One region of the Micromonospora sp. NPDC050980 genome, then DNA from elsewhere that is predicted to be linked to it. Evidence: riboswitches for the same ligand, from Rfam matches in the RefSeq annotation. Region 1 holds a riboswitch; the other holds the start of a gene.
What was found. A riboswitch is a leader RNA that binds a small molecule or an ion and turns the genes downstream of it on or off. The one in region 1 is predicted to bind thiamine pyrophosphate.

Region 1 (14,214 bases):
CCGTTCGAGTCCCGGCCGTTCCCGCCCGGGCAGCACGGCCGCGGCCGCACCAAGGAGACGGAGTACCTGCTCCAGCTCCGGGAGAAGCAGAAGGCCCGTCGTGTCTACGGCGTGCTGGAGAAGCAGTTCCGTGGCTACTACGAAGAGGCCGTGGGCAAGAAGGCCAAGACCGGTGAGGTTCTGCTGCAGATCCTCGAGTCGCGGCTGGACAACGTGGTCTACCGGGCCGGCTACGCCAAGTCCCGAGACATGGCCCGTCAGCTGGTCAAGCACGGTCACTTCACGGTGAACGGCAAGAAGGTCGACATCCCGTCGTACCGCGTCAAGGAGCACGACATCGTCGAGGTCCGGGGCAAGAGCAAGGAGCTCACCCCGTTCATCGTCGCGCAGGCCGAGGCCGGCTCCAAGACCGTTCCGGCGTGGCTCGAGGCCATCCCCAGCCAGATGAAGGTTCTCGTGCACTCGCTCCCGGCCCGCCAGGTGATCGACACCCAGGTCCAGGAGCAGTTGATCGTCGAGCTCTACTCCAAGTAGGGGCTCGTTGCGGTGGCCCGCCCCGCGGGGCGGGCCACCGGAACAGTTGTGTCGTGGGCGTCAAATAGCGGGCGCCCCGGAAGAGAAGAGAAAAGATGCTCATCAGCCAGCGACCGTCTCTCTCCGAAGAGTCGGTCAACGAGACCCGGTCGAAGTTCACCATCGAGCCGCTGGAGCCCGGCTTCGGCTACACGCTCGGCAACTCGTTGCGGCGTACGCTGCTGTCGTCCATCCCCGGTGCGGCGGTCACCTCGATCAAGATCGACGGTGTCCTGCACGAGTTCACCACGATCCCCGGGGTCAAGGAGGACGTGGTCGAGCTCGTCATGAACATCAAGGAGCTGTGCGTCAGCTCCGAGCACGACGAGCCGGTCAGCATGTACCTGCGCAAGCAGGGCCCGGGCGACGTGACCGCCGGTGACATCCAGCCCCCGGCCGGTGTCTCGGTGCACAACCCGGACCTGAAGCTCGCCACCCTCAACGGCAAGGGCCGGCTCGACATGGAGCTGACCGTCGAGCGGGGCCGGGGCTACGTCACGGCGGCGCAGAACAAGCAGGCGGGTGCCGAGATCGGCCGGATCCCGGTCGACTCGATCTACTCGCCGGTGCTCAAGGTGACGTACCGCGTCGAGGCGACCCGGGTCGAGCAGCGGACCGACTTCGACCGGCTGATCATCGACGTCGAGACCAAGCCGTCGATGGGCCCGCGCACCGCGCTGGCCTCCGCCGGCTCGACGCTGGTGGAGCTGTTCGGTCTCGCCCGTGAGCTGGACGAGACCGCCGAGGGCATCGACATCGGGCCGTCCCCGCAGGACGCCCAGCTGGCGGCCGACCTGGCGCTGCCGATCGAGGAGCTGGACCTGACCGTCCGCTCCTACAACTGCCTCAAGCGCGAGGGCATCAACTCCGTTGGTGAGCTGATCGGGCGTACCGAGGCCGACCTTCTCGACATTCGCAACTTCGGTCAGAAGTCGATCGACGAGGTCAAGATGAAGCTCGCCGGGATGGGCCTGGGGCTGAAGGACTCGGCTCCGAACTTCGACCCGGCGCACGTCGTGGACGCCTTCGGCGAGGCCGACTACGACACCGACGACTACCGCGAGACCGAGCAGCTCTAGTCCGCGCTGCCGCCACACCTGAGGAGCACCAAGCATGCCCACGCCCACCAAGGGCCCCCGCCTCGGCGGCAGCCCCGCGCACGAGCGGCTGATGCTGGCCAACCTGGCCACCGCGCTGTTCCAGCACGGCAAGATCCAGACCACCGAGACGAAGGCCCGGCGGCTCCGTCCGCTGGCCGAGCAGCTCATCACCAAGGCCAAGCGGGGCGACCTCGCCTCGCGCCGGCGGGTGCTGGGCGTCGTCAAGGACAAGGACGTGGTCTACTCCCTGTTCGACCAGATCGCGCCCCGGTACGCCAACCGCAACGGTGGCTACACCCGGATCGTGAAGACCGGTCCGCGCAAGGGTGACGCCGCTCCGATGGCGATCATCGAGCTGGTGGAGGAGCTTGCCGTCGCCGAGCCGAAGGCGAACCGGAAGACCGCCGCCCGCAAGGCCGCCCAGCAGGACAAGGTCGAGGCGCTGGCCCCGGCCGAGGAGGCCCCGAAGGCGACCGCCGGTGACCAGGACGCGGAGGCTCCGGTCTCCGCCTCCGGCGACACCGCCGCCGCCCGTGAGGACAGCGACGAGGCCACCGAGAACGACAAGGCCTGATCACACAGGCAGCATCGTCGGGCCCGGCATCCCCTCGCGGGGTGCCGGGCCCGACGCCGTCGACGGGAGGTACGAGGTGGACGACGAGCGGACCCGGCTACGGCTGGACGTCTCGTACGACGGCACCGACTTCTCCGGATGGGCCCCCCAGCCCACCCGGCGCACGGTGGCCGGGGTGCTCATGCAGGCTCTGGACCTGGTCCTCGGTGCGGGCACGGTCACCGGCCTGACCGTGGCCGGTCGTACCGACGCCGGGGTGCACGCCACCGGGCAGGTCTGCCACCTCGACCTGCCGACCGCTGTGTGGCGCGGGCACGAGGGGCGGCTGCTGCGTCGGCTGGCCCGGCTGCTGCCGGCGGACGCCCGGATACGCGCGATGACCGAGGTCCCGGCCGACTTCGACGCCCGGTTCTCGGCCACGTTCCGCCGCTACGAGTACCGGGTCACCGACGCGCCCTGGGGCGCCGAGCCGCTGCGCCGGCGGGACACCCTGGCCTGGCCGAAGCCGCTGGATCTGGCGGCGTTGAACGAGGCCGCGGCGGGTCTGGTCGGCGAGCACGACTTCGCCGCGTACTGCCGGCGCAAGGAGAACGCCACCACGCTGCGCGAGGTGACCCGGCTGGACTGGCGGCGCGACGCGGACGGGATCCTGGTCGCCACCGTGCAGGCCGACGCGTTCTGCCAGAACATGGTGCGCAGCCTGGTCGGCGCGATGCTGGTGGCCGGCGACGGTCGACGGCCGGTGGGCTGGCCGGCCGGGTTGCTGACCCGGCGGGAGCGGTCCAGTGAGGTGACCGTCGCACCCGCGCACGGACTCGCCCTGGTCGAGGTCGGCTACCCGGCCGACCCGGCCGGTTACGCCCGCCGCGCCGAGTTGACCCGCCGGCTGCGGGTGCCGGTCGCCGAGGGCTGAGCGGGCGCGCGCCGGTCGTGGCTCTGGCGCCTGCGCGGTTCCCGGCCCGTGACGTGGAACGGCCCGCCCTCCGGCGTCGTCGGGGGCGGGCCGTCGTCGCGCGGCTCAGTCGTCGGTGCCCTGCTGGCCGGCGCTGTCGTCGGTCGGGCCGTCGGTGGGTTGTCCGGCCGTCCCGCCGGCGGCCCGGTGGTCCAGCACCCCCCGGTTCAGGTGCAGCTCGACCAGGTCGTACATGATCTCGCGGGCGCGTGCGTCGTCGGTCGGGATGCGTTCCCCGTCCGCCCGGGTGACCAGGCAGAAGGCGAGGTAGTGCCCGCGTACCTGCCAGCCCACCCGGGCGGCGGCTTTCTCCACCGTCTCGGTGTCGTCGCCCGCGGGCATGCCCCGGAACCGCCCCTGCCGGTCGTCCAGTAGCGGTCGGATCCGGTCGCGTACCCGTTGGACGCTCGCCACGTCGGTCAGGTTGAACAGGCCGGCGGTGAGCAGGTGGTCGCCGTCGGGGGAGCGGAGCGTGCCCCGGACGACCTGGTTGCAGCCGAGCCGGACCAGCAGGTCGGCGATCTCCCCGGTGGCCGCGACGGCGCAGTTGGCACTCGCCTGGGTCTTCAGCACCCGGTAGGCGGGTTTTCCGTCGGTGATCACCAGTTGCTTGCCGGGGAAGACTTCCTTGACGGTGAGGGGTGCCTGGTCGGTGTCCCGGGAGTCCAGGTCGGAGCGGCCCGGCGGGTCCGCCTGCGGCGCGGTCGCCTGTGCTGTCGGTTCGCTGGCAGGGGGATTGGCGGCCCGCTCGTCGAGCAGCGCCGCGACCGCGAGGCCGGTGAGGGACAGCAGGAGCAGCACGGCGGCACCCCCGATCAGCGTCTGCCAGACCCGGCCGCCGCCGCGACGGTCGCCGTGCCGGGCGCGGGGCAGCTCGGACACGTCGGTGGCGCGGAAGGTCGGGCTGGCCGGGATCGGCACGGTGGGCCGGGTCGTCGCGTCGGGCGGCGGCGTGGGCGTCGCGGCGGGCACCGGCTGTGGTACCGGCGGCAGCGGCTGTGGCACGGGGTTGGGCTCCCCGGGCGGTGCGGGTCGACCCGGCGTCGGTGCGGGGGCGGGCGGCGCGGGGGCCGGTGCGCGGGCGTCGTCGAGGGCCGGCCGGGTGACCCGGGCCGGCGGCAGCGACGGCGTGGGGAAGCGGGAGGGCGACGGACCTGCCGGAGGCGGCGTCGCGGCCGGCCCGGGCTCCGGGTACTCCAGGAAGGCGTCCTCATCGGACTCGTACCGGTACACCATGTGGGATAGAGTAAGACCGATTGTCCCTTTCGGGGGCAATATCGGGAAATTCCGGCGGAGTGGCGTCCGCCGTCGGCCGCCGTACCGTCGCCCGGCCCGCCAAGCGCCGGTGCGAGAATGCCGGCGTGACCGGCGACCACTACTTCACCGCTGAACCCGCGACCCCGGCCCGTCCGCGCGAGGTCGAGTTCACCGTCGCCGGGCGCGACTACGCCCTCGCCTCCGCGAGCGGCGTGTTCTCCGCCGACCGGCTCGACCCCGGCACCGCGGTGCTGCTGCGCAAGGCCGACCTGCCGGGCGCCGACGTCGCCGGTCCGCTGCTCGACATCGGCTGCGGCTTCGGCCCGATCACCTGCGTGCTGGCCACCGTCGCGCCCGCCGCCACCGTCTGGGCGGTCGACGTCAACGAACGGGCCCGCGCCCTCACCACCGCCAACGCCGCCCGGATCGGCGCCGCCGACCGGGTCCGGGCCGTCGCACCGGACGACCTGCCGGCGGGCGTCACGTTCGCCCAGATCTGGTCGAACCCGCCGATCCACATCGGCAAGGCCGAGCTGCACGAGCTGCTGCTGCGCTGGCTGCCCCGGCTCACCCCGGACGGCGTGGCCTGGCTCGTCGTCGCCCGCCACCTCGGCGGCGACTCGCTGCACCGCTGGCTCGTCGAGCAGGGTTGGCAGGTCGAGCGACACGCCAGCCAGAAGGGCTACCGGGTGCTGCGGGTCACCCGGTAAACCGGTGTCGTCCGCGCCACCCGCTCGGGCAGGATGCCGGCGTGGGATACGTGGACGTGGCAGGGCTCGGGCACATCCTCCCGGACGGGCGGGAACTGTTCGGCGAGGTGTCGTTCCGGGTCGGTGAGGGCGCCAAGGTCGCGCTCGTCGGCCCCAACGGCGCCGGCAAGACGACAGTGCTCCGGATGGTCGCCGGCGACCTGCCGGTGCGCACCGGCGCGATCGCCCGCTCCGGCGGCCTGGGCGTGATGCGGCAGTTCATCGGCATGATCGGCGACGAGTCGACGCTCGCCGACCTGGCGCTGTCGCTCGCCCCGCCGGCGTTGCGCGCCGCCGGGCGTCGGCTCGTCGAAACCGAGGCGGCGATGCGGACCGCCGAGATCCGCGGCAAGTACAGCTCCGCCGCCGGCAAGGCCCAGCTCGCGTACGCGGACGCGCTGGCCGCCTGGGGCGAGAGCGGCGGGTACGACGCCGAGGTGCTCTTCGACACCGTCGCCACCATCGTGCTGGACCTGCCGTGGGACACCGCCCGGGACCGGCCGGTGCGCACCCTCTCCGGCGGCCAGCAGAAGCGCTTCGCGTTGGAACTGCTGCTCCGCGGCCCGGACGAGGTGCTGCTGCTCGACGAGCCGGACAACTTCCTCGACGTGCCCGGCAAGCGCTGGCTGGAGGCGCGGCTGCGCGAGTCCGGCAAGTCGGTGCTCTACGTCTCGCACGACCGGGAGCTGCTGGCCCAGACCGCCGACCGGGTGGTGGCCGTGGAAGGCGGCAGCGCGTGGGTGCACCCGGGCGGCTTCGCGAGCTGGCACGAGGCGCGGGTGGCCCGGCACGCCCGCCTCGACGAGCTGCGCCGGCGCTGGGACGAGGAACACCAGAAGCTGCGCGAGCTGATGCTGATGTACAAGCAGAAGGCCGCGTACAACGACGGGCTGGCCTCCCGCTACCAGGCCGCGCAGACCCGGCTGCGCAAGTTCGAGGAGGCCGGGCCGCCGCCCGTACCCCCGAAGGACCAGGACATCCGGATGCGCCTGACCGGCGGGCGGACCGGCAAGCGCGCGGTGATCGCCGAGCAGCTCGAGCTGGACGGCCTGACCTACCCCTTCGACCTGGAGATCTGGTACGGCGACCGGGTCGCGGTGCTCGGCGCGAACGGCACCGGCAAATCCCACTTCCTGCGCCTGCTGGCGCGCGGCGGCACCGACCCGGAACCGGGCAACACCCCGGTCGACGGCGTCGCCGCGCTCACCCCGGTCGCGCACGCCGGTGTGGTCCGGCTCGGCGCCCGGGTCCGGCCCGGGCACTTCTCGCAGACCCACGACCGGCCGGAGCTGACGGAGCGGACGCTCGTCGAGATCCTGTGGCGGGGCGACGAGCACCGGGCCGGCATGGACCGGCACGCGGCCATGGGGGTGCTGTCCCGCTACGAGCTGGCCGGCCAGGGCGACCAGCGGTTCGGCACGCTCTCCGGCGGCCAGCAGGCGCGCTTCCTGGTGCTGCTGCTGGAGCTGTCCGGGGCCACGCTGCTGCTGCTCGACGAACCGACCGACAACCTCGACCTGGCCTCCGCCGAGGCGCTTGAAGCCGGCCTGGGGGCGTTCGACGGCACGGTGATCGCGGTCACCCACGACCGGTGGTTCACCCGCACCTTCGACCGGTTCGTTCTGTTCCGGAGTGACGGGGAGGTGGTGGAGACGCCGCAGCCGGTGTGGGACGTCGGGTGATCGACGAGGAGGTGGCCACATGGGGCTCTGCGCGTCGGCGGGGTAATGGTGGACTGGATCCACCGGGACGTGGACCGGGTGCACCGGGTCTGGGCGGAGTGCCGGGCCGGCCGCTACACCGTGACGGTGCAGGCCGGGCACCCGCTCGGGTGCTACTTGCACGCGTACGCCGGGGAGGAGGCGCTCGGCTGAGCCGCCGGTGGTGGTTGCCCGGCGCTCGCCCGGTGGCGGCACGGCGGCGGGCATAGGGTGGATCTCGTGAGTGAGATGACCTATCGCCGGCTGGGCGACTCCGGGCTCGTGGTGTCCGTGGTCGGCATCGGCTGCAACAACTTCGGCCGCAAACTCGACAGCGACGGCACCCGCGCGGTGGTGGACGCCGCGCTGGACGCCGGGATCAACTTCTTCGACACCGCCGACATCTACGGCGAACCCCAGGGCGGCTCCGAGGAACTGCTCGGTCAGGCGCTCAAGGGCCGCCGCGAGGACGTGGTGGTCGCCACGAAGTTCGGCATGGACATGAACGGCGCGAACGGGCCGGACCACGGTGCCCGGGGCGCCCGGCGCTACATCGCCCGCGCCGTCGAGGCGTCGCTGCGCCGGCTCGACACCGACCACATCGACCTCTACCAGATGCACGAGCCCGACCCCGGCACCCCGATCGACGAGACGCTCGCCGCGCTCGACGACCTGGTGACCGCCGGCAAGGTGCGCTACCTCGGCAACTCCAACTTCGCCGGCTGGCAGATCGCCGACGCCGACTGGACAGCGTCGTCGCAGGGCCGCACCCGGTTCATCTCCGCGCAGAACCACTACTCGCTGCTGGAACGCGGCGTGGAGGACGAGGTGATCCCCGCCTGCGAGCGGTTCGGCCTCGGCATGCTGCCGTTCTTCCCGCTCGCCAACGGGCTGCTCACCGGCAAGTACAAGCGCGGGCAGCAGCCACCGGCGGGCAGCCGGCTCGCCGGCGGCGGCCGGTACGCCGAGCGGCTGGCCGCGGCGCGCTGGGACACCATCGAAGCGATCGAGGCGTACGCGGCCGAGCGCGGGGTGACCCTGCTCCAGGTGGCCATCGGCGGACTCGCCGCCCGGCCCGCGGTGACCTCGGTGATCGCCGGGGCGACCACGCCCGAGCAGGTACGCGCCAACGCCGAGGCCGGCACCTGGCAGCCCACCGACGAGGACCAGGACGCCCTCGACGCCATCCTCTAGCCGCCCCCGCCGCCCGCCTACGCCCTCTGCCGGTTGCCCGGCCGCGCGTTGCCGCGCGCGGTGCGCTGCTACGCGCTCAGGTGGGCGTGGACGTTGGTTGCGTCACTCGCGTGCCGCGCGTTGGCGGGTGCTGTGCGTCGCCGTGTGCCGCGCTGCTCGCCTTCGTCGTGCCGTGCCTCGCGCTGCTCGCCGTGGTGCTGCTCGCCCTCGCCCTCGCCTGACCGCCCTCAGGCCCATCCGCACCCGAGACACCCATACCGTTCCACCCGCAGACAGCACTCGCGACGAGTGGAACGCTGTGGGTGTCAAAAGGGCGGTGAGACACCCACAGCGTTCCACTCCACGTCGATGGCGTCGATGAGTGGAACGGTATGGGTGTCTGCGGGCGGGTTTGACACCCGTGGCGTTCCAGGGGGCACCTGGGCGCGGCGGCACGCCCGGTCCGTCGCATCCGGGGCGTGCAGCGCGCGCCTGAGCGGTGTGCCGGCCTGAGCGGCGTGCCGGCCTGAGCGGTGTGCCGGCCTGAGCGGCGTGCCCGCCTCAGCGCGGAGTGCCAGCCTGAGCGGCGTGCGCGCCTCAGCGCGGCGTGCCGGCCTGAGCGGTGTGCCGGCCTGAGCGGTGTGCCCGGCTCAGCGCGGCGGGTGCGCGTGAGCGGCACGCGCGTCAGCGGGGCGGAGCAGGACGAGGCGTGCGTCAGCGTGACCGGTATGCGTCAGCGCGTCGGGGTGGCGGCGTGGCGTTCCGCGAGGGCCTGGCGGACCAACGCGACCGTCGCCTCCGGATGGCGCAGCACGTCGGCGGCGGTGAACCGGAGGACGATCCAGCCGGCCGAGCGGAGCGCGTTGAGCCGGGCCACGTCCCGCCGGAAGTGTGCCCGCTCCCGATGGTGGTCTCCGTCGTACTCGACCGCGATGCGCAGCGCCGGCCAGGCCAGGTCGACCCGGGCCACGAAGCGCCCGCCGTGGCGCACCTCGTGCTGGGCGGTCAGCGGGCCGAGACCGGCGTCGAGGAGGAGCAGTCGGAGCCTCGTCTCCATCGGGGACTCGCTCAGTGGCTCGGCGAGCGCCAGCACCTCGCGTATCAGGGGCGAGCCCGGCCAGCGGGCGCGTGCCGCGGCGTAGTCGCGCAGGGCGGGCAGCTCCACCACCCGGCGGCGCAGCAGCGCGTCCACGGCGACCAGGGCCTCGACGCGGGAGCCGTGCCGACCCAGGTCGAACGCGGTACGCAGCGCGGTGGTGACCGGCAGCCCGGCGAAGCGGGTGCGATCCTCCTCGGGCAGCGGTGACCGCACGAGCGACATCCGGGGATGCGGGCGCAGACGGGAGGTGGTGGGCAGGAGCGCGGTCACCGGGTCGCCCGGGGTGAGCAGGTCGACACCGAACAGCCAGGCCGCGCTGCGGCCGGCCAGCGTCGCGTCCGGCGGCAACCGCAACGCGACCGCTTCGCACCATGTCCGGTGGTCGTCGGCGCGGTGCGCGTCCCGGTGCACGTACACGTCAGGTAGCAGCCGCAGCCACGTGGGACCGCGCAGCATCGTGCGGGTCAGGAGCCCGGCGGCGACCGCGCGGCTGCCCCGGAACGGCAGGTGGGAAAGGCGCTGCGGGACACGAGCGGAGATGGCCACCCGGACAGCGTGTCGTGATGCGACGCCCACCCGCCGCCCCGATCCGCCGGGTGGCGTGGTCCTGGGAAAAACGTCACCTGGTCTTCCGTACGGCCGGGGGCGCGTCGTACGGTAGGCCGCAAGTGACCCACGGGAGCCCGGTGCGGACCGGGCTGAGAGGGGGGCTGACAGCCCCCGACCGTCGAACCTGATCCGGGTAATGCCGGCGCAGGGAGGAGCGTTGCCGTGCCGTCCCTGGGACGACTGCATCTCATCACCGACACCCGGCCGGGGCGGGACCCGCTCGGCGTGCTGCGTGCCGCGCTGCCGGTGGCCCGCGCCGAACTCGTCGTGCAGGTGCGGGTGGCCGACGACGCCACCGACCGGCAGGCGTACGAGCTGGCCCGGCGGGTGGTCGAGGCGTGCCGGCCGTACGGGGCGCGCTGCCTGGTCAACGACCGGCTGCACGTGGCGCTCGCGGTGGGCGCGGCCGGTGGGCACGTCGGGGCGGACGACCTGCCGGTGGCCGCCGCGCGGCGGGTGCTCGGCGCCGCCGCGGTGCTCGGTGCGACCGCCCGGGAGCCGGGCACCGCTCGCGCGGCGGTCGCCGCCGGGGCGACCTACCTGGGCGTGGGCCCGTGCCACGCCACCACCACGAAGTCCGGCCTGCCCGCGCCGATCGGCCCGGCGGGGGTACGCGCCGTCGCCGGGGCGGTGAGCGTGCCGGTGATCGCCATCGGCGGGGTGACCGCCGGGTCGGTGCCGGCGCTGCGGGCCGCCGGGGCGTACGGGGTGGCGGTGGTCGGCGCGCTCAGCGGTGCGGCCGATCCCGCACACGCCACCGCCGAGCTGCTCGGTGCGCTGACGTGTTAACAGGGGGCCCCTCCTCTACCGGAGGCGTTAACAGGGGGCCCCTCCTTACCGAGGTGGGGGTGGTGGGGGCGGGGCCGGTGGGGCTGGCCATCGCGTGGCGGTGCGCGCAGCGCGGGCTGCGCGTGGCGGTGCACGACGACCGGCCCGGGTCGGGGGCGTCGCAGGTCGCCGCCGGCATGCTCGCCCCGGTCGCCGAGGCGTACTTCGGTGAGCGGGAACTGACCGCGCTGCTCGTCGACTCCGCCGCCCGCTGGCCCGGCTTCGCCGCCGAGCTGGCCGGGGCGAGCGGCGTCGACCTGGGCTATCGCACCGAGGGCACGCTCGTGGTCGGGCTCACCGCCGACGACCTGGCCGAGGCGGGGCGGCTGTGGTCGTACCAGCGGGGGTTGGGGCTGCCGATCACGCCGCTGCGCCCGTCGGCGCTGCGCGACCGCGAGCCGGCGCTGGCGACCCGGGTGCGCGGCGGCGCGGTCGCGCCCGGCGACCACCAGGTCGACCCGCGCCGGCTGGTCACCGCGCTGCGCGTCGCGGCCGAGCGGGCCGGCGTGGTGTTCCGGCCGGCGCGGGTCGGCGCGCTGTCCGAGGTGGACGCCCGGGTCATGGTGGTCGCGGCCGGCTGCGGCGCGGCGGCGCTGACCGGGCTGCCGGTGCGGCCGGTGAAGGGGCAGGTGCTCCGGCTCCGCGCGCCCGGTGGCGGCCCGCCGGGCTTCCGGCACGTGATCCGGGGGTACGCCGACGGCGAGCCGGTCTACCTGGTGCCCCGGGACAGCGGCGAGGTGGTCGTCGGGGCGACCGTCGAGGAACGCGCGGACACCGAGGTCACCGCCGACGGCGTGCTGCGGCTGCTCCGCGCCGCCGTGGAGCTGGTGCCGGAGCTGACCGAGTACGAACTCGTCGAGGCGGCGGCCGGGCTGCGCCCGGGCACCCCCGACAACGCGCCGGTCCTCGGGGCGCTGCCCGGCCGGCCCGGCGTGCTCGCCGCCACCGGGCACCACCGGCACGGCATCGTGCTGACCCCGGTCACCGCCGACCTGCTCACCGATCTGATCGTCACCGGCGAGCCGGACCCGGCGCTCGCCCCCTTCACCCCGGACCGGTTTCCGAAGGAGCCCCTGTGGAACTGATCGTCAACGGCACGGGACGGACGCTGCCCGACGGCGCCACGGTGGCCGACGTGGTCCGCGCGGTCACCGGGCAGCGGCGCGGCCTCGCGGTCGCGGTCAACGGCGAGGTGGTGCCGCGCGGCGGCTGGTCGGCAGGCGTGCTGCGCGACGGCGACCGCGTCGAGGTGCTCAGCGCGGCGCAGGGCGGGTGAGCGGGATGACCTTGGAGATCGGCGGGGTCGCGTTCGGCTCCCGGCTCGTCCTCGGCACCGGCGGCGCGGCCAACCTGCACGTGCTGGAGGCGGCGATCCGTGCCTCCGGCACCGAGCTGGTGACCCTGGCGCTGCGCCGGGTGGACACCGCCCCGGGCGGCACGGGTGGGCTGCTCGACCTGCTGGAGCGCTGCGGGGTGCGGCTGTTGCCGAACACGGCCGGCTGCCGGACCGCGGTGGAGGCGGTGAAGACGGCGCACCTGGCCCGGGAGGCGTTCGACACCGACTGGGTGAAGCTGGAGGTGATCGGCGACGAGCGCACGCTGCTGCCCGACGGGGTGGAGCTGCTGCGCGCCGCCGAGGACCTGGTCGCCGACGGGTTCACCGTGCTGCCGTACACCTCGGACGATCCGGTGCTGGCCCGGCGACTGGCCGACGTGGGCTGCGCGGCGGTGATGCCGGCCGGTTCGCCGATCGGCTCCGGCCTGGGCATCGGCAACCCGCACCACATCCGGCTGATCCGGCAGGCGGTGGACGTGCCGGTGATCCTCGACGCCGGCGTCGGCACCGCCTCCGACGCCGCGCTCGCGATGGAGCTGGGCTGCGACGCGGTGCTGCTGGCCAGCGCCGTGACCCGGGCCGCCGACCCGGTGGCGATGGCCACCGCCATGCGGCACGCGGTCGAGGCCGGCCGCCTTGCCCACGGCGCGGGCCGCATCCCCCGCCGTGACCACGCCCTCCCGTCCACCCCCGACGAAGGCCGACCGGCCCTGTGACCGCCGCCGGTGTCACCGCTCCCGGCGATCGTGGTACGGGGGCGCCCTCCGAGCAGCGGCCACGTACCAAGGTCTACGCCGGCCCGACCGGGGTCGTGGTGCTCACCGACCGACGCGCTGTCCAGGGGGCGCTCGTCGAGGTGGTGGCGGGTGCCGTCGGTGGGGGAGTGCGGTGGGTGGTGCTGCGGGAGAAGGACCTGCCCCGCGCCGAGCGCCTCGCGCTCGCCGTCGAGTTGCGCGCGATCCTCGCCGACGTGGACGGCACGCTCGTCGTGGCCGGGCCCGATCCGCTCGACGGGGACGCGGTGCACCTGCCCGCCGCCGGACCGTACCCGCCACCCGCCGCCGGACTGGTCGGTCGCTCCTGCCACGACACCGCCGAGCTGGCCCGGCTCACGACCGAGCACTACGTGACGCTGTCGCCGGTCTACGAGACCCGCACAAAGCCCGGCTACGGCCCGGCGCTACGGCCGGCCGGACTCGCCGCCCTGGCGAAGGCCAGCCCCGTGCCGGTGCTCGCCCTCGGCGGCATCGCGACCCCGGCCCACATCAGCGCATGCGTGAGGGCGGGCGCCAGCGGAGTAGCAGTGCTGGGCGCGATCATGCGTGCCGGCGACCCGAAGGAAGCCGCCGCCACGCTGGGCAGCGCCTTTCAGGAGGCGGCCACCGCAACCAGGAGAGAAGAGCAGTGACGCCGACGACAGTCCTCACCATCGCCGGCTCCGACTCGGGGGCGGGCGCCGGCATCCAGGCCGACCTCAAGACGTTCGCCGCGCTCGGGGCGTACGGGACCAGCGTGCTCACGGCCGTCACCGCACAGAACACCCGGGGGGTGGACGCGGTCCTGCCGTTACCCCCGCAGACCGTCCGCGACCAGCTCGACAGCGTGCTCGGCGACTTCGACGTCCGAGCCGTGAAGACCGGGATGCTGGGCACCCCGGCGGTCGCCGACGCGGTGGCCGAGGCGGCCCGCGGCGGCCGGCTGCCCCACCTGGTCGTCGACCCGGTGCTGGTCGCCACCAGCGGGCACCGGCTCGGCGTGGTCGACGCGGTCGAGCGGCTGCTGCCGTACGCCGAGGTGGCGACGCCGAACTGCGCGGAGGCCGCGGCCCTCACCGGACGCCGGGTGGGCACCGTCGAGGAGATGGTCGCCGCGGCCGAGGCGCTGGCCGCGCGCGGCCCGGCGTTCGTGGTGGTGACCGGCGGCGACGTGGACGCGGCCGGCGAGTCGGTGGACGTGCTGACCGGCGGCGGGACGACGCGGCTGCTGCGCGCGCCCCGGGTCGCGACGCGACACCACCACGGCACCGGCTGTTCGTTCGCGGCGGCCGTCGCGGTCCGGCTGGCCGCCGGTGACGCCGCGCCGGTCGCGGTGGCCGCCGCCAAGGAGTACGTGACCCGCGCGCTCACCGGCGCGCGGAGTTGGGCGTTGGGCGCGGGACACGGCCCGCTGGACCACTTCGGCTGGTCCGCTTGACCGACAGGGAGGCTGTCATGCAGGCACGTCGCAAGGTGTACGTGGAAGGGGCCCGGCCGGACGTCCGGGTG
Region 2 (14,214 bases), on a different contig from region 1:
CCGGCCAACTACTGGGGCGGGCTGGCCCTCAGCCCGATCTGGTACCTGCGGGACTATCTGTGGTTCGTGCTCGCCTCGCCGCTGGCGCTCTGGCTGTTCCGGCGGGCGCCGCTGCCCACGCTGGCCGCCCCGTTCGCGGTGCTCGCCGCGATCGAGTTCGGCGTCCTGCCGAACCCCCCGACCGTGTTGCGCGAGTTCGGTCTCTATTTCGGCGCCTGGCTGCTCGGTTTCGCCCACCACGACGGTCTGCTGCGGCGGATGCGCAATTGGGTGCTCCTGCCGCTCGCCGCGGTCGTGGGCGCGGCCGGGCTCGCCTGGATCTTCACCCATCCCGGCCCGCGCGGCTACGACATCAACGACATCCCGCTCGGCAACGCGCTCTGGGCGGCGGCGTTCATCCTGGTGGCGATCGGTCGGGCGCCGACCGACACGGCCTGGGTCGACCGGGTTCCGGTGCTCGGCCGGGCGGTGACCGTGGTGAACCGGCGGGCGCTGACCATCTACCTGTGGCACATGCCGTTCGTGGTGGCGCTCACCCCGCTGGTGGGGCTGGTGGGCTGGTCGCCCACCGACCCGGTCGGCCTGTGGCTGCGGGTGGTGCTGGTCTTCGCCCTGGTCGGGGTGGTGACGTTGGTGGTCGGCTGGGTCGAGGACGTGGCCGCCCGGCGTACCCCGGAACTGGTGCCGGGCAAGCCCCGGCGGTCGGTGGCGGAACGGGCGGCGGACGACCCGGCCGGTCCGGCCCCGCCCGGCGTGGCCGCCGGGTTCGTCGGCGCCCACCCCCGGGTGCCGGCGCCGCGCCGCAGCCCCGAGCCGTCCGCCGACGCCGCGCCGGACCCGGGTGGCCGAGTGCGCGGCGGCGGCCCGTTCAGCGACCGGTGACGGTCACGTTGCCGCTGGTGGCGGAGACGTCGAGCAGCAGGGACGCGCCCGGGTCGTTGGGCACCCGCACGTCGGTGTCGCCGGACCTGGCGTCGGCGCGCACCCGGTAGCGGCCGGCCGGCACGACCAGGTCGACGTTTCCGCTGGTGGCGTGCAGCCGGGCCGGAACCGGCTGGTCCAGCTCGACGGTGAGGTTGCCGGAGGTGGTCTCCGCGTCGACCGCGGAGGTGAGCCGGCGGGCCTCGATGTCGCCGGACTTGGCCCGCACCCGGACCGGGCCGGTCGCCTCGACCAGCCGGATGTTGCCTGACGTGGTGGCGGCGCGCACCTCGCCGCTCGCGCCGCTGATGGTGAGGTCGCCGGAGCCGAGCGTGAACTCCACCGCCCCGACGTCGGTGAGGTCGACGTTGCCGGAGCCGGTGCCGCCGCGGACCGCCACGCCCTTCGGCGCGGTCACCTCCCAGGAGATGCTGCACCGCTGCCCGCAGTCGGTGGGCAGCACCAACTCGTCGCCCTTGAGCTGGTAGCGGCTGTCCGGCTCACCACCCTGGTAACGAACCACGCGCTTGATCTTCACCTGGTCGGCCGGGCCGGTGGCCCGGACCACCACGTCGCCCGAGCCGCCGTCGTCCACCACGATCCGGGCAATCGTGGCGTGTTCGGTCCGGTCGTAGTCGAGCCGGCGGAACGACAGGTTGTCACACCCGGCGAGCACGATGAGCGTGGCGGCGGCGGTCGCGGCCACCAAGCTGTGCGGCCGGCGAGCGCTGTGTGGCCGGCGAGCGCTGTGCGGCCGGCGAGCGCTGTGCGGCCGGCGAGCGCTGTGCGGCCGGAGACCCGTTCGGAGCGGAACCATGGCCAGAACCCTAGGGCCGGCGGGTCGGCCGGCACATCCGGGATCGGCCGCCGGTCCACCCCGAGCCGACCCTGAGATCGCACCCCGAGAGAGAATGGACCGATGGCCGGGTATCGCCGACAGCTCTACCGCGACGACGCGGTGGTGCTGCGCGTGCAGAAGCTGGGCGAGTCCGACCGGATCATCACCCTGTTCACCCGCCGGCACGGCCGGCTGCGCGCGGTGGCCCGGGGCGTGCGGCGCACCACCAGCAGGTTCGGCGCCCGGCTGGAGCCGTTCGGGCACGTCGACCTCCAGCTCGCCGGTGACCCCAAGGGCAACCAGGGCAGTTCCCTGCACACGGTCAGCCAGGTCGAGGCGATCGAGCTGTACGGCAAGCGGTTCCTCGGCGACTACCCCCGCTACACGGCGGCCAGCGCGATCGCCGAGACCGCCGAGCGGCTGACTCCGGTCGAGCGGGAACCGTCGCTGCGGCTGTTCCAGCTCACCCTCGGTGCGATGAAGTCGCTGGCCCGCGGCGATCACGCGACCACGCTGGTGCTCGACGCCTACCTGTTGCGCGGCATGTCCTTCGCCGGCTGGGCGCCGGCGTTGACCGCCTGCGCGGTCTGCGGCGAGCCGGGCGGGCACCGCGCGTTCTCGGTGCCGGCCGGCGGCGCGGTCTGCCCGGACTGCCGACCCCCCGGCGCGGCCCACCCGGCGCCGGCCACGCTCACGCTGATGTCCGCGCTGACCACCGGCGACTGGGCGTACGCCGACGCCGCCGAGACCGCCGTGCGCCGGGAGTGCAGCGGCCTGGTCGCGGCGCACCTCCAGTGGCATCTGGAGCGCGCGCTACGCTCGCTGCCGCTGGTCGACCGGGGTGCCCCGGCGCCCGGCGCGGGGCCGAGGGTGGTCCCGCCGCGCACCGGCGCCGGGCCGGCCGCCGCTGGTGTCAACAGGGAGATGACCGAGTGATCCGATCGACGAGGACGACCCGCCGCGAGCCGTCGCCGCCGACCCCGCACCCGTCCGGCGCGCGACCGCCGGCCCTCCCCGCCGCCGCGCTGCCCCGGCACATCGCCATCGTGATGGACGGCAACGGGCGCTGGGCCAAGGAGCGCGGGCTGCCCCGCACCAAGGGGCACGAGCAGGGTGAGCACAGTCTGTTCGACACCATCGAGGGCGCGATCGAGCTGGGCGTGCCCTACCTGTCGGCGTACGCGTTCTCCACCGAGAACTGGCGGCGCTCGCCGGACGAGGTCCGCTTCCTGATGGGCTTCAACCGCGATGTCATCCGCCGCCGTCGCGACCAGCTCGTCGACCTCGGCGTGCGGGTGGTCTGGTCCGGCCGGGCCGGGCGGCTGTGGAAGAGCGTCATCTCCGAGTTGCAGACCGCCGAGGAGATGTCCCGCGGCAACTCGACGCTGACGCTCCAGTTCTGCGTCAACTACGGCGGCCAGGCGGAGATCGCCGACGCGGCGGCGGCCATCGCCCGCGACGTCGCCGCCGGCAGGCTGCACCCGGACAGGGTCACCGAGAAGACGGTGGCCCGCTACCTCTACCACCCCGAGGTGCCCGAGGTCGACCTGTTCCTGCGCCCCTCCGGCGAGCAGCGCATCTCCAACTTCCTGCTCTGGCAGACCGCCTACGCCGAACTGGTCTACCTGGACACGCTCTGGCCCGACTTCGACCGCCGCCACCTCTGGTACGCCTGCGAGCTGTACGCCCAGCGGGACCGCCGCTTCGGCGGCGCGCTGCCCAACCCGGTCGCCCCGGGAGTCTGAGCTCACGCTTACCGACGCGCCACGCTGGGTACCCGTACCGACAACAGCACACGCGGAGGTGAACCACATGATTCAGAAGCGGATCGCGCAGTGGGCGCTCATGGCGGTCGCCGTGCCGCTGGCGGCGGCCGGCGCGCGCCGGCTCAGCCACTCGTTGGAGGCCCGTCGCGGGCCGACCGGGGTGAGCCGCCTGCTGACCAAGGGCGCCGACCTGATCCGGCCGCAGAAGGCCAAGCGCCGCCGGTTCTTCTGAGCTGCCCGGCCGGCGCCGACCGGCCGTCGACGGAACGCCCCGCATCCGCGGGGCGTTCCGCTTTACCATAGGCGCAGGGCGCGCCGCCGGGACGCGCCGCCACGGGGGGTGGAGACATGCGCGATCTCCGGTACGAGCTGACGGCCGCCCTGGCCGCCGCCGACCTGGTGGAGCCGACCCGCCGGGAGGCGGTCGCCGAACTGTGCGCCGGGGTGGCCGAGCGGCACTGCGCCGACCTCGGGCACACCCCGACGGTCCGCTCGGGCGAGATCGGCGAGCTGACCACCGGCGAACCGGTGGCCGGCTGGGCGCCCGACCCGCCCGAGCGAATGTGGTGAGCCTCAGCCCTCCACTTCGGATCGGTCGCCCGCCCACAGGGTGTGGAACGAGCCGTCCCGGTCCACCCGGTGGTAGGTGTGCGCGCCGAAGTTGTCCCGCAGCCCCTGGATCAGCGCGGCCGGCAGCCGCTCGGCGCGCAGCGCGTCGAAGTAGGCCAGCGACGAGGAGAAGGCCGGGGTCGGCACGCCCGCCCGGGCCGCGTCGGCCACCACCCGCCGCCAGGCCGGGACGCCGGCGCTGACCCGCTCGGCGAACCAGGGCGCGACCAGCAGCGTCGACAGGTCCGGCTCGCTGTCGTACGCCTCCCGGATGCGGTCCAGGAAGCGGGCCCGGATGATGCAGCCGCCCCGCCAGATGGTGGCGGTGCCGCCCAGGTCGATGTTCCAGTCGTACTCCTGGCTGCCGGCGCGGATGTGGTCGAAGCCCTGCGCGTACGCAACGATCTTGCTGGCCAGCAGCGCGCGGCGCACGTCCTCGACGAACGTGTCCCGGTCGTCCACCCGCCACTTCTCACCGGCGTCGGGGAACACGCGGCGGGCGGCCTCGCGCTGGTCGGCGTGGCCGGACAGCGACCGGGCGAACGTGGCCTCGGCGATGCCGGTGATGGGGATGCCCAGGTCCAGCGCGCTCTGCACGGTCCAGCGGCCGGTGCCCTTCTGTTCGGCCTGGTCGAGCACCACGTCCACGAACGCCCGCCCGGTGGCCGCGTCGGTGTGGCCGAGCACCTCGGCGGTGATCTCGATGAGGAACGACTCCAGTTCGCCGCCGTTCCACTCCCGGAAGATCTCCGCGATCTCCGCCGGGCTCGCCGACAGGCCGGCCCGCAACAGGTCGTACGCCTCGGCGATGAGCTGCATGTCGGCGTACTCGATGCCGTTGTGCACCATCTTGACGAAGTGGCCCGCGCCGTCCGGCCCGACGTGCCGGCAGCAGGAGACGCCCTCGACCTGCGCGGCGATCTTCTCGAAGATCGGCCCGAGCTTCTGGTATGACTCCGCGGAGCCGCCCGGCATGATGCTCGGGCCGCGCAGCGCGCCCTCCTCGCCGCCGGAGACGCCGGTGCCGACGAAGTGCAGCCCGTGCTCGCGCAGCGCCTCCTCCCGGCGGCGGGTGTCGGCGAAGTGCGCGTTGCCGCAGTCGACGACGATGTCCCCCTCCTGAAGCAGCGGGATCAGCTCGTCGATCACCGCGTCGGTGGGCGCGCCGGCCTTCACCATCACGATCACCGCGCGGGGCCGCTCCAGCGAGCCGACGAAGTCGGCGAGCGACTCGGACGGCACGAAGGTGCCCTCGTCGCCGTGTTCCGCGACCAGGCTGCGGGTGCGTTCCGGCGAGCGGTTGTGCACCGCCACGGCGAATCCGTTGCGGGCCAGGTTCCGGGCCAGGTTGCGACCCATCACCGCCAGACCGGTGACCCCGATCTGCGCCGTCGCCTCTGCTGCCATGCGTACCGCCACCTCTCGTCCTCGCTGCCGTCATGCGACCGTATCGCGGTCACCGGGTGAGCGGATCACACCTCGACGGTGGGTGAGGAGCCGGTGGCGTCGTGTCTCACCCCTCGGCGAGACGCGCCTCGACGCGCGCCACCTTCGCGGTCAACGTGTCGGTCACCCCGGGGCGCAGGTCGGCCTTGAGCACCAGGCTGACCCGGGGCGCCTCGGCGGCGACCGTGTCGACGGCCCGCTTCACCACCGCCATCACCTCGTCCCACTCGCCTTCGACGGTGGTGAACATGGCGTCGGTCCGGTTCGGCAGGCCGGACTCGCGGACCACCCGTACGGCGTCGGCGACCAGGTCGCCCACGGACTCACCCACGCCGAGCGGGGTGATCGAGAACGCGATCAGCATGCCGACGATCGTGCCAGTAATTCGGCTGCGGTGGCCGGCCGTGTCGGGCTAGCGTGTCGGTATGCGTAACTGACGCCCGTCCTGCGAGCCCGGTCCACCGCCGCAGTCGCCGTGGATCCGTCCCGCTCCGGGCGTCCGCATCCCCTTCCCGCCGCCGCTTGTTCGCGGTGTCCGTCGTGGTCGGATCGCACCCGGGGCACCCGCTCGGCGCGTCCCTGGTCGGCGCGCCCGACAGACAGGAGGCCCGCGGATGCCCGCGAAGCGCACCTCGAAGAAGTCCCGTACCTCGTCGCCGTCCACCCCGTCGGACCGCGTCGCGCTCGGCGCGACGCCACCTATCCCGGCGGCGCTGCTCCCCGGTGTCGTGACGCCCGACCCGGTCCTGCCCGACGGGGCACTGCTGGTTCCGGTGCTGTCCGCCGACGCGGTGGCGGGAGGCGCGTCGAACGGTCCGGCCCGGTCCGGCGTGGCTCCGCTCGACGAGCCGAAGCCGGCCGGCCCAGCGCCGAAGGCCGGCCCGCCCGGCGCCCGTGACGCCCGGCTGAAGGGGCGCGGCCAGCGCGTCGACCGGACCCGGTTCTATGCCTTCCGGCGTAGCTGACCGTCGCCGCTCCTTGTCCGAATCCGAGAATATGGACGACAGTGACCGCCGCCTTGTGGAAACACTGTGGTTCGGGGGTCATCCGGTGGCCGCGTCCAGACCGGTCCGTTGGGTGATGGCCCGCACGACGCGGGGATCCACGGAGGCCGGGTCGCAGACGACCAGTTCCTCCGGGGCATAGACGCCCGTGCTCGTCTCGGGGTGCCAGACGAGCACGCCGCCGACGGGAAGGAAATCGACGATCTGGCCGTAGGGATGCCGCGTCGTCTCGCCCGGATCGGTCGATGGGGGAAGGTGCACAAGCACGCCCGGCGCCAGCCACGGCGGCCGGTCGACCAGGAGTGACACGTCCAGCGGCCCGCCACCGTGGATGCCGGCCGCTGCTTCCTGTGCCATTCGGCCGAGGTCCGCCGTGTGTTTCGTGACTCCCGCGTCGACCGGCCCGTCCGGCCCGTCGAGCACAAGGTGCATGGAACGGTCCGGGTGGAAGTGCACGTGCCCGCTGACGTTTCGCGACACCGCTCGCCCTTTCGCCGGTAGGTGCCGGTGCGTCACGGGCTCGACGCCGAGCCCGTGACACGCCGGTCCTGAGTGTGCAGCGTCGGTGCTCAGCCTGGGCTGCTGTTGCCGGGTGGCGGTGCTCGTCGTCGCCGGGCAGCACTCCCGACCGGTTCCGCAGGCGTTGCGCTGACCGGCGTCCGGTCACCCGATCAGCGGTCGGAAGGTGCCGAGGACCACGCTGACCGTCAGGGCCGCGCCGGCCAGCAGCGCCGCCCCGGCGATCAACAGCCCGTCAGCCCGGGTGAAGCGTTGCCGGCGGGCGACCGTGCGCGGGGTGCCGGCGTCGAAGCCGCGGGCGTCCATCGCCACCGCCAGTCGGGTGCCCCGCCGGATCGCGCCGACCAGCAGGGTGAACGCGGTGGACGCGAAGATCCGCAGCTTGGCGAACGGGTTGCGGCCGGCGCCCACGCCGCGCGCCCGGCGGGCCATACTGATCATCCGCCACTCCTGTTCGAGGAGCGGCACCAGCCGGAACGCGGCCAGCGCGCCGATGGCGAACCGGGCCGGGGCCTTGGCGTTCTGGATCAGCGCGTCGGCCAGGTCCGTCGGGTCGGTGGTGGCGAATACGATGATCCCGGGCAGCGCCACCGCGAGCATCCGCAGCACCAGCCCGAGCGCGGTGACCAGCACGCCTCCGGTGACCACCACCGGGCCGGCCTCGACGAAGACCCGGCCGGACCGGTCGGCGGCGAAGAGCACAAGCGTGACCAGGATGCCGACGGCGGCGGCCAGCAACGGCCAGGCCCGCCGGGCCAGCACCCGGTAGCGGACGCCGAACAGCGGCAGCACGGCCAGCTCGACGGCGATGGCGATGGCCGGCGCGACCGGGTCCAGCGTGGCCACCAGGACGATCGTGAACACCATCGCGGCGGCCAGCTTCGCCACCGGGTTGCGCCGGGCCAGCGGGGCGCCGGGCGTCGCCACCGGCTCCAGGTCGATCACGTCACACCGGTCCCTCGGCCCGGAGGCGACGACGGGCGCTCCGCGTCTGGGCGGCCCGGTTCGCTGGACCCGGGCGGGCGGTCCAGGGTGAGCCTCCGGTCGGCGAGCGCGGCCACGAAGTCCGCGTCGTGGGTCACGGTGACCACGCCGTGGCCGGCGTCGCGCAGCTCGGCCAGCAGGTCGACCAGCTCCCGCCAGGTGCGCCGGTCCTGGCCGAACGTGGGCTCGTCGCAGATCAGCAGGCGGGGCGCGGTGGCCAGGGCGGTCGCCACGCTCAGCCGCCGCGCTTCGCCACCGGAGAGGGTGTACGGGTTGGCGCCGGCGAGCCGGTCCAGCCGCAGCCGCTCCAGCAGCGCGTCCACGGTGGCGGTGACTTCCGCCTCGGGCCGGCCGGTGCGGCGCGGCCCGAGCGCCAGCTCGTCGCGGACCGTGGCGGTGACGAACTGGTGCTCCGGGTCCTGGAAGACCGAGCCGATCCGCCCGGCCAGCGCCGGCGCGCGCCACCGGTGCGGGGGCGTGCGCGCGTCCCGGCCGGCCAGGCCGGCGGAGGCGGTGACCGTGCCGGCGCCGGGGCGCGTCAGGCCGCCGAGGAGCAGCGCCAGGGTGGACTTGCCGGCGCCGTTCGGGCCGAGCACGGCGAGCGCCTCGCCGGCGCGTACCCGCAGGTCGGTGGGGGCCAGCCGGGGTGGCAGGCCGAGCCGGTCGGCGGTGAGCAGCACGTCGCCGGCCGGCGCGGTGGCGTGTCGTGGTGGCACGGTGTGTCCGGGCACCCAGACCCCGGCGGCGGCCAGCGCCTCGCCGTGCGCGGCGAAGACCGCCTCGGGTGGGCCGTCGGCGCGCACCCCGCCGCCGGGTTCCAGCACCACCACCCGGTCGACGAGCGGCAACGCCTCGGCGACCCGGTGCTCGACCAGGATCAGCGTGGTGTCCCTGTCGAGCGCGTCAGCGACGGCCCGGCGGATCAGCGTGGCGCCGGCCGGGTCGAGGTTGGCGGTGGGTTCGTCGAGCAGCAGCAGCCCGGGCCGCAGCGCGAGCACCCCGGCCAGCGCCAGCCGCTGCTGCTCGCCGCCGCTGAGCGCGGCGGTCGGGCGGTCCCGGTGGTAAGGGAAGCCGACCCGGCGCAGTGCCTCGTCCACCCGGGGCCAGATCTCCTCGGCGGGCACGCCCCGGTTCTCCAGCCCGAACGCGACGTCGTCGCCGCAGCGGGCCATCACCAGTTGGGTTTCCGGGTCCTGGAAGACGACGCCGACGCGCTCGCGGGCCTTGCGCGGGTCCAGCCCGTCGATCTCGACTGTGCCTTCCTGCTCGCCGGAGTCCTCGGGCAGCAGCCCGGCCAGCGCCGCCAGCAGCGTGCTCTTGCCGGCCCCGGAGGCACCGAGCAGCAGCACCCGCTCCCCGCTCTCGACGCGCAGGTCCACCCCGCGCACCGCCCAGCGTCTGCGCCCCCCGTGCCGCCACCCGAATCCCCGCAGCACCACCCCGCTCACGGTCCCACCCCCTCTGCCTCGTCGATCATGAAGTTGACGGCACCACAACGCGCCGAAATCACCGTCAACTTCATGATCGACAGTGGGATACCCGTCAGACCAGGGCTCGGTCGCGGCCGGCGGGGAAGCGGTCCAGGACGCCGGTGTTGGCCAGGGCGCGGGTGAGCAGGTGGGCGCCGACGCCGGCGACGATCGTGGCGCTGACGATGGTGATCAGCGCGTACGGGATGCGGTAGGAGGTGAGGTCGAAGGCCTTGTTCCAGTAGACGAAGTCGAAGATCGCCGCGCCCAGGCCGGTGAGCGCGCCGGCCAGCGCCGCCACCGGCAGCTTGAACGAGCGGTAACGGAACGCGGCGAACGCCAGCTCGGCGCCGACGCCCTGCATCAGGCCCTGGAGGATCACGATGCCCGCCCACTGGCTGCCCAGCAGCGCGGAGACGATAGCGGCCACCGTCTCGCAGTAGAGCGCGGCACCCGGCTTGCGGATGATCAGGCCGGCGAGCACCGCCGGGATCAGCCACACGCCGTAGAGCACCGCCTGCGCCGGCGGGAAGAACGCGAACGCCGCGTCGGTGGCGCTCCAGAGCAGGCCCCAGGCCCAGAAGACGACGCCGAAGGCGACGGCGATGACCGAGGCGACGACGATGTCGACGGTACGCCAGCGGTTGCTGTCGGTGTGGTTCATGACGGACTCCCAGTTCGTGGTGCGGAACCAGGAGAAGACGCACGCCGCGCCCGGAAAACGCCCGGACTGCGGCGCGGCTGGAGGTCGACCGAACTCCCTGCGCTGGCATTACCCAGATCAGGTTCGAGGGTCTGCGGGCACCGGCCCGCACTCTCAGCGCTGTGCGCTCCCCTGTCGGATGTGAAGTTGTCTCGTCGCAGACGCTAGCACCGACCGTGGCCCCGGGCCCAGCAGGGCGACTGTCGGCTACGGTGGCGACCATGCGGGTCGAGGCGCGGGGACTGACGTTCGAGGTGACCACCGGCGGCCCAGAGGACGGCGAACCCGTCCTGCTGCTGCACGGCTTTCCGCAGCACGCCGGCGAGTGGGAGGCGGTGACACCCGCGCTGCACGCCGCCGGGCTGCGCACGTACGCACTCGACCAGCGCGGCTATTCGCCCGGCGCGCGGCCGGACGCGGTCGAGGCGTACCGGATCCCGGAGCTGGTGGCCGACGCGGCGGCCGTGCTGGACGCGCTCGGGGTGAGCGCCGCGCACCTGGTCGGCCACGACTGGGGGGCGATCGTGGCCTGGGGCCTGGCCGCGGCGCACCCGCAGCGGGTGCGGACGCTTACCGCGGTGTCGGTGCCGCACCCGGCCGCGATGGGGCACGCGCTCGCCACCGATCCGAGGCAGAAGGCCAAGTCCGCCTACATGGCGCTGTTCCGGATGCCGGGCAAGGCCGAGAAGGTGCTGCTGGCGCTGCGCGGGGCGGCGCTGCGCCGGCTGCTGCGCGGGGTCGGCGACGTCGATCGCTACGCCGAGCCGATGCGCCAGCCGGGCGCGCTCACCGCCGCGCTCAACTGGTACCGCGCGATGAGCGGGTCGGACATGAAGGCGGTCGGGCCGGTGGCGGTGCCGACCACGTACGTCTGGAGCGACAGGGACGTGGCGATCGGCCGGACCGCCGCCGAGGCGTGCGCGGCGCACGTCACCGGCGACTACCGCTACCTGGTGCTGCCCGGGGTCAGCCACTGGATTCCCGACGAGGCCCCCGGCCCGCTGGCCGAGGCGATCCTCGCCCGGACGTCGGGGACGGCGGAGGCATGACGGTGAGCGCCGAGGCGTACCTGGCGGTATGAGGGCCGGACCCGGCGCGGATCCTGAGCCGGTTTCGTGGTCAACCGATCCGGGCACAGACGCTGCTGCCGGCGGGCGTTCACCCGCCGGCCGTGCCGTCTTCACCGGAGGTTCACGAGTTGTCCAAGGAATCCGAGAAGCAGCGCTGGCAGCGCAACTTCGCCGACCTGCTCCAGGAGTTGCGCGTCGCGCAGACCGGTGTGCAGATCCTCTTCGCCTTCCTGCTGACCATGCCGTTCAGCAACGCGTTCAACCGGACCACCGACTTCCAGCGCGACGTCTACGTGGTGGCGCTGCTGGCCGCCGCCGCTGCCGCCGCGATGATCATTTCGCCGGTGGCGTTCCACCGGGCGCTGTTCCGCCAGGGGCGCAAGCCGGAGCTGGTGCGCTTCGCCCACCGGATGGCCACCGGCGGCCTGTTCTTCATGCTGGTCGCGATGGTCAGCGCGGTCCTGCTGGTCACCGACTTCGTGCTGCCCCGGCCGATCGCCTTCGCGCTCAGCGCGATCACCGGCGTCTGGTTCCTGATCTTCTGGGCCGTGCTGCCGTTCGCCCGCCGCAACTGGGGTGACGACGACATCGACGACGAGGACGACGACCCGCAGACGCTGACCGGGGACTGACGGTCCGCCAAATCGGACGTGCACGCGAGGCTACCCCTGGGTAACACCCGGGGGTAGCGTCGTTTTCGTCGCATCCGGACCGACCATCCAGGAGGCAGCCGTGACCACGACACAGAACAATGCCGGCGGAGCCGGGCCGCTGCCCACCGAGGCGGGCCAGGTTTCCGAGCATGAGGCCCGCCAGGTCGCCGAGGCGGCCCGGGAGGCGGCCTGGGACCGGCCCAGCTTCGGCAAGGAACTGTTCCTCGGCCGGTTCCGGCTCGACCTGATCGACCCCTGGCCCCGGTCCGACCCGGCCGACGTGGCCCGCGCCGACGAGTTCCTCGGCGCGTTCGGGGCGTACCTGCGCGACGAGGTGGACGGCGCGGCGATCGAGCGCGACGCGCACATACCGGATGAGGTGTTCCGCGGGCTGGCCCGGCTCGGCGCGTTCGGCATGAAGATCGACCGGAAGTACGGCGGCCTCGGGCTGAGCAACCTGCACTACTGCCGGGCGCTGATGCTCGCCGGTTCGGTGAACCCGGCGATCAGCGCCCTGCTCTCCGCGCACCAGTCGATCGGCGTGCCGCAGCCGCTGAAGATGTTCGGCACGCCGGAGCAGAAGGAGCGGTTCCTGCCCCGGCTGGCCGCCGGTGAGGTCTCCGCGTTCCTGCTCACCGAGCCGGACGTCGGCTCCGACCCGGCCCGGCTCGCCACCACCGCCGAGCCGACCGCCGACGGCGCCGGCTACCGGCTCAACGGGGTGAAGCTCTGGGCCACCAACGGCACGGTCGCCACCCTGCTCGTGGTGATGGCCCGGGTGCCGGCCGGCGAGGGGCGGCGCGGCGGGATCACCGCGTTCGTGGTCGACGGCGACAGCGAGGGCATCACGGTGGAGCGGCGCAACTCCTTCGTCGGGCTGCGCGGCCTGGAGAACAGCCTCACCCGGTTCCACGACGTGTTCGTGCCGGCCGAGAACGTGATCGGCGGCGAGGGCAAGGGCCTGAAGATCGCGTTGACCACGCTCAACACCGGCCGGCTGTCGCTGCCGGCGATGTGCGTGGGCGCCGGCAAGTGGGCGCTCAACGTGGCCCGGGGGTGGGCCGCCGACCGGGTCCAGTGGGGCCGGCCGGTCGGCGAGCACGAGGCGGTGGCGAAGAAGCTGTCGTTCATCGCCGCCACCACGTACGGCATGGAGTCCATGCTGGACCTGTCCTGCCTGCTCGCCGACGACGACCGCAACGACATCCGGATCGAGGCGGCGTTGGTCAAGCTCTACGCCAGCGAGATGGCCTGGCGGATCGCCGACGAGCTGATCCAGATCCGGGGCGGGCGCGGCTACGAGACGGCCGAGTCGCTGGAAGCCCGGGGCGAGCGTCCCGCCGCCGTCGAGCAGCTCCTGCGCGACCTGCGGATCAACCGGATCTTCGAGGGCTCCACCGAGATCATGCACCTGCTGATCGCCCGGGAGGCGGTCGACGCGCACCTGTCGGTGGCCGGCGACATCATCGACCCGGAGGCCGGGCTGGGCCGCAAGGCGTCAGCGGGCGTGCGGGCCGGCGCCTTCTACGCGAAGTGGCTGCCCACGCTCGCCGTCGGCAAGGGGCAGGCGCCGGGCGCCTACCCGGAGTTCGGGCCGTTGGCCGGGCACCTGCGGCACGTCGAGCGGACGTCGCGCAAGCTGGCCCGCTCGACCTTCTACGCGATGTCCCGCTGGCAGGGAAAGATGGAGCGCAAGCAGGCGTTCCTCGGCCGGGTGGTGGACATCGGCGCGGAGCTGTTCGCGATGTCCGCGGTCTGCGTCCGGGCCTACGCCGAGCGGTCCGAGCACCCGGAGAACGTCGAGCTGGCCGACCTGTTCTGCCGGCAGGCGCGGCTGCGCGTCGACGAGCTGTTCACCGGCCTGTGGTCGAACACCGACTCGGTCGACGTGGCCGCCGCGAAGCGGATCGTCGCCGGCCGCTACGCCTCGGTGGAGAGCGGCGTGGTCACGCCCCCCGCCGACCTCCCCTGGGTCGCCCGCTGGCAGCCGGGCCCGTCCACCACCGAAGACGTCCGCCGCCGGATCTGAAAGGAGGGGCCCCTTCTTAACGCCTCCGGTAGAGCAGGGGCCCCTTCTTAACAGCCGCTCAGCGGCGGGCGACCGCCCAGGCGATCACCGCGACCAGGATGAGGCCGTTCAGGGCGGCCAGCACGAGATACGCCGACGGCGGGATCCGGCGGCCCTTGCGGACGAAGCTCACCAGCACACCCGCGTAGCCCAGCAGCAGCACG

Region 2: linked by a shared signal. The riboswitch ahead of AB0H28_RS12815 (ECF transporter S component) and the one ahead of AB0H28_RS01525 (thiamine phosphate synthase) in region 1 are both predicted to bind thiamine pyrophosphate.

What each region holds. Positions count from the first base shown of each region.
Region 1 is NZ_JBFAGS010000001.1:325,833-340,046, reverse strand. It holds gene rpsD (30S ribosomal protein S4) at 1-534, shown strand, start outside; gene AB0H28_RS01570 (DNA-directed RNA polymerase subunit alpha) at 630-1,652, shown strand; gene rplQ (50S ribosomal protein L17) at 1,687-2,247, shown strand; gene truA (tRNA pseudouridine(38-40) synthase TruA) at 2,324-3,160, shown strand; gene AB0H28_RS01555 (hypothetical protein) at 3,266-4,435, opposite strand; gene AB0H28_RS01550 (methyltransferase) at 4,561-5,166, shown strand; gene AB0H28_RS01545 (ATP-binding cassette domain-containing protein) at 5,208-6,887, shown strand; gene AB0H28_RS01540 (hypothetical protein) at 6,933-7,079, shown strand; gene AB0H28_RS01535 (aldo/keto reductase) at 7,137-8,099, shown strand; gene AB0H28_RS01530 (DUF559 domain-containing protein) at 8,812-9,723, opposite strand; TPP riboswitch at 9,843-9,954, shown strand; gene AB0H28_RS01525 (thiamine phosphate synthase) at 9,949-10,575, shown strand; gene thiO (glycine oxidase ThiO) at 10,569-11,699, shown strand; gene thiS (sulfur carrier protein ThiS) at 11,690-11,890, shown strand; gene AB0H28_RS01510 (thiazole synthase) at 11,887-12,666, shown strand; gene AB0H28_RS01505 (thiamine phosphate synthase) at 12,762-13,358, shown strand; gene thiD (bifunctional hydroxymethylpyrimidine kinase/phosphomethylpyrimidine kinase) at 13,355-14,143, shown strand; gene thiC (phosphomethylpyrimidine synthase ThiC) at 14,161-14,214, shown strand, end outside.
Region 2 is NZ_JBFAGS010000006.1:224,044-238,257, reverse strand. It holds gene AB0H28_RS12875 (acyltransferase) at 1-882, shown strand, start outside; gene AB0H28_RS12870 (DUF4097 family beta strand repeat-containing protein) at 869-1,627, opposite strand; gene recO (DNA repair protein RecO) at 1,841-2,695, shown strand; gene AB0H28_RS12860 (isoprenyl transferase) at 2,692-3,504, shown strand; gene AB0H28_RS12855 (hypothetical protein) at 3,572-3,757, shown strand; gene AB0H28_RS12850 (thioredoxin reductase) at 3,874-4,095, shown strand; gene gndA (NADP-dependent phosphogluconate dehydrogenase) at 4,099-5,541, opposite strand; gene AB0H28_RS12840 (MTH1187 family thiamine-binding protein) at 5,648-5,944, opposite strand; gene AB0H28_RS12835 (hypothetical protein) at 6,195-6,545, shown strand; gene AB0H28_RS12830 (hypothetical protein) at 6,624-7,007, opposite strand; gene AB0H28_RS12825 (energy-coupling factor transporter transmembrane component T) at 7,248-8,048, opposite strand; gene AB0H28_RS12820 (ABC transporter ATP-binding protein) at 8,045-9,535, opposite strand; gene AB0H28_RS12815 (ECF transporter S component) at 9,630-10,220, opposite strand; TPP riboswitch at 10,297-10,403, opposite strand; gene AB0H28_RS12810 (alpha/beta hydrolase) at 10,481-11,308, shown strand; gene AB0H28_RS12805 (DUF6328 family protein) at 11,458-11,961, shown strand; gene AB0H28_RS12800 (acyl-CoA dehydrogenase family protein) at 12,062-14,011, shown strand; gene AB0H28_RS12795 (hypothetical protein) at 14,070-14,214, opposite strand, start outside.